3 regions of the Lysinibacillus sp. NPDC097214 genome follow, and region 1 is predicted to be linked to each of the others. Evidence: riboswitches for the same ligand, from Rfam matches in the RefSeq annotation. Region 1 holds a riboswitch; each other region holds the start of a gene.
The links. Region 1 has a riboswitch for S-adenosylmethionine ahead of ACQKMI_RS17155 (cyclase family protein). Riboswitches for the same ligand answer to the same signal wherever they lie in the genome.

Region 1 (3,284 bases):
CGGCCTTGGTATTGCAATGGGCAATGGTAGTGAAGCATTAAAAAATATCGCTGATTATGTAACGAAAAAATCAACTGAAGATGGAATTGATTATGCTCTTCGTGAGCTACAAATAATTAGTTAGTAATGAAAAACATTTTTAAGATACAACATTGATGAATGCATGGAGAAAATTGTAATAAATTCATAACACTCATAATGTTATCTCTATTGAGTTATTATAAAGCTAACTATTAAAAATTATTACGATTTAGGTGGGATGGATTTATGGCGCATCACGTGCAATCTCTTATTGAACATTATGGATATTTTGGCATTATTCTTATCCTGGTTGGAGGGATTGTCGGGCTGCCACTTCCTGATGAAATATTTTTAACATATGTAGGGTATAGTGTATATCGTGAAACTCTTTCACATATTCCAGCTTTAATCAGCGCTATCGTAGGTGCAGCGGGGGGAATTACCTTGAGCTACTATATAGGCTATAAATTCGGGCTCCCCTTATTACAAAAATACGGTTCGAAAATCCATATAACTGAACAGAAAATTGATTTTACGAAAAAGTTATTTGAAAAAATTGGACCAATATTATTATTAATAGGGTTTTTCATTCCTGGTGTGCGTCATCTTACTGCATATATTGCGGCTATTAATAATTACCCTTATAAAAAATTCGCTTTCTTTGCTTATGCGGGAGCAACTATATGGACATTTACTTTTATTACCTTAGGAATGGTGCTTGGAGAGAAATGGCATTATGTTGGGGTATATTTATCCCGCTACAGTATTTATCTCATAGTATTGTTCATCATCATTATGTTGATCGTTTATGTTATTTTCAAAAGAAAGAATTCACCTAAATAAATGATTAAGAAAGGTCTGGTTCAATATTTATTGAATCAGACCTTAACTTGTCGAGTTTAATTTAAATAAAGTGTATCAAAAAACAAAGGTTGATTTTCACTCCGAGCTGGCGCTTTCCGCGGGCTTGGCTTCAATCTCCTCGTCACTCCGTTCCTGCGGGGCTTTCAGCGCAAGCTCATCCCGCAGGAGTCGCCACTCTCCGCGAAAATCAACAGTTCCTCATCATAGAATGAGTCGACGAGCGAAACAAAATAGTATTATAGCTATGGTTAAAATACTATACAAGGCAAGCCTCACCACATAGACTTCTCGAGTAAAACAAGATTAGATGCTCTTCATAAAATGCTAAATGGCAAAGTCTGTCAATTAAATTACCATACAGCTCTGTGCAAAACAAAGTGGTGTTTGTCCGCATTTCAAATCGTACCTATTGCTATTTTAAGGTAATATAGCAAATGAACGGACAGGGAATCCAGATGCTTTTTCAGGCTTTGGCACAATATTGAATATAACTCCACCTTTTGGAGGGAGCTTATCCAAATTTGTCATAAGCTCAATTTGGTAAGTATCTTGCTCAAGCACAAAATATTCGCCGTCTAACTTACCGTTTGTACGGAAATCTGCTGCTGAATCTGTATCAAAAGTTTCGTGGCCGACAGCACTTACTTTTCGTTCGTTGAATAAAAATTGTAACGCTTCTAATCCCCAGCCAGGAATATGATTATTGCCATCAGCATCTTTGTTGCTGAAAGACTCTTTATCTGGCCAGCGTTTACTCCAATCAGTACGCAGGGCAACAAAGGTACCTGCTTCAATTTCTCCATGTTCAGCTTCAAAGTCAAGAATATCTTGAACACTTAATGTGTAATCGTTATTAATTTCGGCATCCTTCGATTTATCAATAACGATTAGTGGTAGCACTAGTTCTTTTAAGTCCAGTTCTTCTAAATAGCGTGTATCTCGCACAAAATGAATAGGTGGGTCGATATGTGTTCCATATTGCCCTGGGAAAGTGAATTGTTGTGCAAAGAAGCCATCATCATGGGAAAATAATGTTTCAAATTTTGCATCGTCGAACACAAAGAAGTGTGGAGAATTTGGACCAAATGTATGTGTTAAATCGACCCATTCTTTCGATTTCAATAATTGAATTGCTTGTAAAAGTTCGTTTGCCATACTATTTCCCTGCTTTCTATTCATATTTTGGGTGCTATTTTTTGCTTATCATTCTCGTTAAATAGCAAATAAAAAAGAGTCCTCCTTGAAGAAGAGGACTCTTGTGCAAAGCAACTAAAGTAAGTCTTCTCATCTTCAAGGCTAAATTTTGCCATTTGGAATTAGCACCATACCTATAGGCTGGTTGCTGAGACTTCATAGGGCCAATCCCTCTGTCTCTCTTGATAAGAAAATGCGATATAAGAATTTTCAGAAATAAAGTTTACAAACACTTTAGCATATTTGTTTATAGTTTACAAGTTTGATAGGGATACAAGGTTAAAAAATTAAACATTTCAAAATCTCCATAAACATGCTAAAAGCAAAAAGAGGCCCTCTTCAAAGGACCAACTCTTCACCAACTTAAAGCTAATGTAAGCTTACAACATCCGCTATCAGTAAATATTATACGAATTCCATCTGGCGTATAGGTAGTTTCGAATTTTATCGTAACGCCAGTTGACGTAATTAATTTTTCAACTTCTGTTTTATTTGATAGTTGTGCTGCGTTCATAAGATCATGTGCAAATTGCTCTGATTCATCAATTTTATCCGTAAGTAATTGTGCTTGCTGCATAATAACCTTAATCCGTTTCGCAGAAGTCTTTAATTTCACTGTATTGATGGATGGAAATGGACTTCTATTCGTTGGGTCTGGCATTGCTAGATGTCTAGAAGGTTGTTGAGAGATTGGCTGATTTGCCATTACCCATGTTGGATAATAATTAGGATAGACAAAATACGGATAAGGATTGTAATACAACTAAACTCCTCCTATCCTATAGCTGATACCTTATCTTATGTACAATAAAGACTTTCGGTGTTAATGGTTGATGCTTTGAAAAGAATGAGCAAAAGTGGAATAGGATAAAAAATGAAAGGAAGCTTGGTTAAGACTTCCTTTCATTTTTTATCCTAGATCTATAGTTTGTTTCTATCGAAGATTAACCATAGTAACGTAGTAGCTGCCGCAAGCATCACCAAGGCGAATCCGTATATAGGTGTATGAGCTAATGATTGGTGGCGAATGATGAATCCCCCGATATATGAACCTAGAAAAATGCCAATATTAAAAGCTGAAATATTTAATGCTGAAGCCATTGAAATAGCTGAGGGTATATACTTTTCTGAAAGCTGAACGGCATAAAGCTGTAATCCTGGTACATTCATAAACATAAATAGCCCCATCATAAAGACCATCATTA
Region 2 (3,284 bases), on a different contig from region 1:
TTGTGCCAAGCATATTCATTGATTACTTGGATGCTTAATTGAGAATCTTTGTCAGCACCAGCAAAGCCTTTGAATACGAATAATTCGTCACGTTCTTTTAAATATTTTACTACTTTTACATATAAGTTATCGAACACTTCAGAAGAAATTGGTCGGTTAACTTTTCCCCAGTCAATTTTATCTTTTGTACTCTCTTCTTCTACCGTATATTTATCTTTAGGTGAACGACCAGTGTATTTGCCAGTTTCTGCACGAACTGCGCCATCTACTGTTAACATAGCTTCACCACGAGAAGTAGCTTTTTCAGCTAATTGTGGTACTGAAAGTTGAACATTAATGTTACTGCCGCTTAATAATTCCTTCAGTTCGTTTGCAATTTCTACTGAATTCATCGATTAAATACCATCCTTTTTTATAGTATTCCCTTGAGTCTGAGGGAGATTTTCTTAATTTCAAAAATAGTATAACACAATTGGTTTAATAATCTATACTAATTAAGAAATTATTTTTCAGATTTTATTACTTTTCAAGAAAACGACAAAAAGTAAATTAATTCGTTTTAATAATGCTTTTTACCCTATTTATAATAAGTGATCAGACAATCACTTTCGACACAGCAAAATTGTGTTTAGAAGCTTTTGGCTAACATGAGGTTCGCACAGGATGTGAAGTTTTAGCTTGTTTTTTATTCGTTGGAGCTTGTCTTCGATTGAATAGGGGCTACAATCATATTCATCCACCACATGTTCTGTAGCTGACGCTTTGCTTTCGCTACAAAATGTGCTGTAAAGGGATACACATATGTTAACACATGATGTGAGGTGGAGAGTAGGGATTATTTTGTTTAAATTTACAGCATAATCCAAAAAAGTTTCATTATAATTCCATACTATCTTATATGAATACAATCAATTGTACCTCGGCATAGTTGGATTCGGAGTCGGCTTTGTGCTTAGGCCAGCAGATGTTTTTTGCGCGTAAGCGAAGCGACAGCAACACGGTTTTATCTGTGCGACAGCAACAACAACACGAGGGCCGACACGATGTCGGTCATTTCGGTAATGCCACAGGTCGTGGTGTACTTAGTCTGAGTTCCTCTATTTCAGTGGGTGTTGGGACACTCGCTGAAAGAAGTGAAAAAAATTTGACAACGTTCGACCTTTTACGTATTATGAGATATTGAACGGATACTCTTATCCCGAGCTGGTGGAGGGTCAGGCCCTATGAAACCCGGCAACCTGCATGAACTATTTCACGACATGCGCTGGTGCCAATCTGATGCAAGGGGAAACCCCTTGAACGATAAGAGTGAAAGGTTACGAAGTCATTATTCCTTTCCTCATGTTAAGTAAGCGTGAGAAAAGGATTTTTTTATTGTTAAAAACGAATGTAAAGGTAAGTATATAGTCCTTTCCTTATTATAATGACGGATCTTTCGAAAACCTCGTGTTAAAAGCAGTAGTTGTTTTTTGTGTGAAAGTGAAACGACAGCAACAGTTGTTTTTTGTGCGAAAGTGAAACGACAGCAACAGCTACAACAACGGCTTTAGAGTTCAATCTATAGGAGCGGGCTTGACATGGGTAATGAGTACCGTATTAATTCGCAAATATTATTTGTAAAAGTAATAGGAGGAAAATCAAATGACAAACCGTCGATTGTTTACATCAGAGAGTGTAACAGAAGGACATCCAGACAAAATTTGTGATCAAATCTCGGATGCCATTTTAGATGCCATTTTAACAGAAGATCCAAACGCACGTGTAGCGTGTGAAACAACAGTAACAACTGGCTTAGTATTAGTAGCAGGAGAAATTACTACTTCTACTTATGTAGACATTAAAGGTATCGTTCGTGATACTGTAGCAGAAATCGGTTATACACGTGGGAAATATGGTTTTGATGCAGAAAACCTAGCAGTACTTGTTGCTATTGGTGAGCAATCACCTGATATTGCTCAAGGTGTTGACCAAGCCTTAGAGGCGCGTGAAGGCTCTATGACTGACGCTGACATTGAAGCAATTGGCGCAGGTGACCAAGGTTTAATGTTCGGTTATGCATGTAACGAAACACCAGAGCTTATGCCATTACCAATTAGTTTAGCGCATAAATTGGCTCGTCGTTTAACGGAAGTACGCAAATCTGGTGAACTAGCATATTTACGTCCAGACGGAAAAACACAAGTAACAATTGAGTATGATGAAAACAATGTACCAGTGCGTGTTGATACGATTGTCATTTCTACACAGCATGACGAAGAAGCTACACTTGAGCAAATTCAAGCAGACTTAAAAGAATTCGTTATTGCCCCAGTTGTTCCAAGTGAATTATTAGATGCTGAGACTAAATATTTCATTAACCCAACTGGCCGATTCGTAATTGGTGGTCCAAAAGGAGACGCTGGTCTAACTGGACGTAAAATCATCGTTGATACATACGGTGGCTATGCACGTCATGGTGGAGGTGCTTTCTCTGGTAAGGATGCAACTAAGGTAGACCGTTCAGCGGCATATGCAGCACGCTATGTGGCGAAAAATATCGTAGCAGCTGGTTTAGCAGATCGCGCTGAAGTACAACTAGCTTATGCGATTGGTGTTGCTCAACCCGTATCTATTGCAGTTGATACTTTCGGGACAGGAAAAGTTACAGAAAGTGAAATTGTAAAATGGGTACGTGAGCTATTTGACCTACGCCCAGCGGGGATTATTAAAATGCTTGACCTACGTCGCCCAATTTATAAGCAAACTGCAGCATATGGTCACTTCGGTCGTACAGACTTAAATGTACCTTGGGAACAAACAGACAAAGCTGACGCATTACAAGAAAAAGCAGGTTTATAAACTATTCAGCTAAAGTAATAAAGTAGCTGAAAAAATATTTTAATATACTATTACAGAAAGGGGCTCAACATGCTAATGCCCCTTTCGTTGTTTTTAACTTCTTTCAGCGAAAAAAATAAGCTCCTTATCATAATCGTGTATGGCTCGGTTGTCCAAGCAAACGAGGAGCTGCTTTGATTTAGTTGAAATAACTATTTATTTTTTGGTTGAAGAGATTTATAGTATTGACCTTTTTCTACATATTCACGTATGATGCGTTCCATATCTTCTTTATCTTCATCGTTTAATTCTCTTACAACTTTTGCGGGACGCCCTAATGCTAAGCTATTTGGAGGAATGACTTTGCCTGGAGGTACAAGGCTACCCGCCCCAATGAATGCACCCTCTCCAATCTCCGCTCCGTCTAATACGATAGAGCCCATACCAATTAAGGCTTTTTTTCGAAT
Region 3 (3,284 bases), on a different contig from region 1:
GGTTTTAAACCCCGGTGATACAATGTTATTACCTGATCCTGGCTATCCTGATTACTTATCTGGTGTCGTATTAGGTGATGTTAATTTTGAAGTCATGCCACTTTTTGCAGAGAATAATTTCCTGCCTGATTATAATGCTTTATCCAATGAAGTAAAAGAAAAGGCTAAGCTTCTTTACTTAAATTACCCGAACAACCCAACTGGTGGTACTGCAACACTTGAATTTTTCGAGAAAACGGTGCGCTTTGCTAAAGAGCACAACATAATCGTCTCACATGATTTCGCTTACGGAGCCATTGGATTTGACGGCAAAAAACCTATTAGCTTCCTACAAGCGGAAGGTGCCAAAGAGGTCGGCATCGAAATGTATACATTATCTAAAACATTTAATATGGCAGGCTGGCGTATTGGATTCGCAGTTGGTAACGCTGATATTATTGCGGCTATTAATCTTATTCAAGATCATCTATTTTGTAGTCAATTCCCCGCTGTGCAACAAGCAGCAGCGGTTGCCCTTACAGCATCTCAGGATTGCGCGGATGAACTAAGAGCGACTTATGAGCGTCGGCGAAATGTTCTTATCGAAGAAGCACAACGAATTGGTTGGCAAGTAACCGCCCCGAAGGGTTCTTTCTTTGCATGGCTCCCTGTTCCATTAGGTTATACAAGCGAGCAGTTTGCTGATGTATTGCTCGACAAAGCTGATATCGCAGTAGCTGCAGGCAATGGCTTCGGTCAATATGGTGAAGGCTATGTGCGTGTAGGTTTACTTGTAAGTGAAGATCGCTTACGTGAAGCAGTCAGCCGAATTGAAAAATTAAACTTATTTAACTCATAAGCATTTGAACTTCCTCTATCAAAAAACTGTCCCATTAGCTCACATTTGCTATGGGACAGTTTTTTCACCTCACTATCTTCTTTGGTAGCTCTAACCCTTCTTCTAGCGGATAAAATTGGACCTACCCTATTTCTTCATGCGGACACAACACCCCTCTGATCGCTCATAGAGCCATGAAAATGCGTTTCATATCTCCCATTTCTCGCTGACATTCCCATCCATCTTCCTAAATGGAATATTATAATAAAATAAAAAATTTTAAAAATTCCATTGACTTCCTATACCCTTTAATTTATATTAGTCCTATCGGATTTACAAAAAAATATTATAAATCTCTTATCAAGAGTAGCTGAGGGACTGGCCCTATGAAGCTCGGCAACCTCCTTTTTTAAGGAAGGTGCCAAATCCAGCAAACGATCATCGTTTGAAAGATAAGAGAGGACGTTTTCATGGACCTCTCTTAATTTTTTTAAGAGAGTTTTTTTTATCTTCATTTACATGAAGATAAAAGCCTCCGGCGGATGTCACGGATTTTGAAAGGAATGAATATAAGGATGTTAGCCTAAAACTTCGCATCCTGCGAAAACGGCTAACTGACCTGCATCCTGCAGGCCTAAGCACAATTCAAAATCCGGACGGCAATTACGCCAAGGCGAAATTGATTTTAAAACCGATAAAACAACTTTGGAGGTATGTTTCATGAAAAAGAAAAACAAAATTTTACTAGGTTTAGCAAGTCTCACATTGGTAGCAGCATTAGTAGGTTGCGGTACTAAAGAAGATAAAGGTAGTCAGGCTATTAATGAAAATAAAATTGTAGTTGGTGTAACTTCTGGTCCGCACGAACAAATTACAGAGGTTGTTGCAAAAGTTGCCAAAGAAAAAGGCTTAGAGGTTGAACTAAAAACTTTCTCTGATTATGTTTTACCAAATACATCGTTAGCCGAGGGTGATCTTGATGTAAACAGCTATCAACACAAGCCATTCCTCGACGCATTTAACAAAGATCACAAAACAGATTTAGTGCCAGTAGGAAAAACAATTTTAAATCCTATGGGCATATACTCTGAGAAATATAAATCATTCGATGAGGTTCCTGATGGTGCAACATTCGGATTACCAAATGATCCAACGAACGGGGCTCGTGCTCTATTTGTCCTTCAAGAGGCAGGCATCATTAAATTAAAAGAAGGTGCAGACTTAACAGCATCTATTCGCGATGTGGAAGAAAACAAAAAGAATTTTAAATTCATTGAATTAGAGGCTGCACAAATTCCGAAGCAGCTCAGTGAAGTAGATGTGGCAGCTATTAATACGAACTTCGCTCTTGATGCTGGTATTAATCCTAAAAAAGATTCCATCCTTTTAGAATCTACTGACTCTCCTTATGTAAATTACATTGCAGTCCGTGCTGAAAACGAAGATGACCCAACGATAAAGAAATTTATTGAAGCTTACCATTCTGATGAAGTACGCAAATTTATTGAAGAAGAGTTCAAAGGTTCCGTTATTCCGGGCTGGTAAGTGACGATTAAGGACCTTTCATACAATCGAGAATCTGCGAAAACTAGCAGATTCTTGCTTTATAGAAGGGCTTAGAAAGGAGATATCACAGTATGATTCAATTAGAAAATATAACAAAAGAATTTAAAACTAAAAAAGGTATCGTCAAAGCAGTAGATGGTATTAACTTGCATGTCAAAAAAGGTGAAATCCATGGGGTTATTGGCTACAGTGGTGCAGGAAAAAGTACTCTTATCCGCTGTGTTAATTTATTAGAGCGTCCGACAACAGGAAAAGTATTGATCGACAATGTAGATATTACTTCCCTTTCTTTAAACGACCTTCGCGAAACACGTCAAAAAATCGGCATGATCTTCCAGCATTTTAATCTCTTAAAAACAGCGACCGTTTACAACAATATCTCGGTACCATTAAAGCTTCTAGGCTATAACGACTCTGAAGTGAAAAAACGCGTTGCAAAATATGCAGAAATCGTTGGCCTAACAGAGAAATTAGATAGCTACCCTAGCCAACTTTCAGGTGGTCAAAAGCAACGTGTCGCTATTGCACGTGCCCTCGCCCAAGAGCCTGAGATTTTACTCAGTGATGAAGCGACAAGTGCTCTCGATCCTGAAACAACTGACGCTATTCTTGAGCTTCTCTTGAAAATTAATCGTGAGCTGGGCATCACTATTTTACTCATTACACATGAAATGAACGTTATTCAAAAAATTTGCGATGATGTATCCGTTCTTGAATCAGGGACGGTTGTAGAATATGGCTCTGCTATAGAACTATTTTCGAAGCCTCAGCATTTAACGACACGTAAGTTTTTAAATACCATTTCTCAACGCAATTTATCGCCTTCCCTTATCGAGCAATTAAATCTTTCAGGAAGTGTGATTCGTTTAACATTCCTTGGTGAAAGTACCGGGAAGCCATT

Region 2: another riboswitch for S-adenosylmethionine. It lies ahead of metK (methionine adenosyltransferase); the one in region 1 lies ahead of ACQKMI_RS17155 (cyclase family protein).
Region 3: another riboswitch for S-adenosylmethionine. It lies ahead of ACQKMI_RS16300 (MetQ/NlpA family ABC transporter substrate-binding protein); the one in region 1 lies ahead of ACQKMI_RS17155 (cyclase family protein).

Annotation. Positions count from the first base shown of each region.
Region 1 is NZ_JBNNSS010000007.1:154,679-157,962, reverse strand. It holds gene ACQKMI_RS17165 (Cof-type HAD-IIB family hydrolase) at 1-124, shown strand, start outside; gene ACQKMI_RS17160 (DedA family protein) at 268-864, shown strand; gene ACQKMI_RS17155 (cyclase family protein) at 1,303-2,040, opposite strand; SAM riboswitch class I at 2,167-2,271, opposite strand; gene ACQKMI_RS17150 (hypothetical protein) at 2,435-2,842, opposite strand; gene ACQKMI_RS17145 (MFS transporter) at 3,001-3,284, opposite strand, start outside.
Region 2 is NZ_JBNNSS010000001.1:782,600-785,883, reverse strand. It holds gene pckA (phosphoenolpyruvate carboxykinase (ATP)) at 1-392, opposite strand, end outside; gene ACQKMI_RS03695 (hypothetical protein) at 965-1,183, shown strand; SAM riboswitch class I at 1,191-1,309, shown strand; gene metK (methionine adenosyltransferase) at 1,642-2,838, shown strand; gene ACQKMI_RS03685 (gamma carbonic anhydrase family protein) at 3,030-3,284, opposite strand, start outside.
Region 3 is NZ_JBNNSS010000006.1:358,002-361,285, forward strand. It holds gene ACQKMI_RS16295 (pyridoxal phosphate-dependent aminotransferase) at 1-838, shown strand, start outside; SAM riboswitch class I at 1,172-1,276, shown strand; gene ACQKMI_RS16300 (MetQ/NlpA family ABC transporter substrate-binding protein) at 1,538-2,362, shown strand; gene ACQKMI_RS16305 (methionine ABC transporter ATP-binding protein) at 2,455-3,284, shown strand, end outside.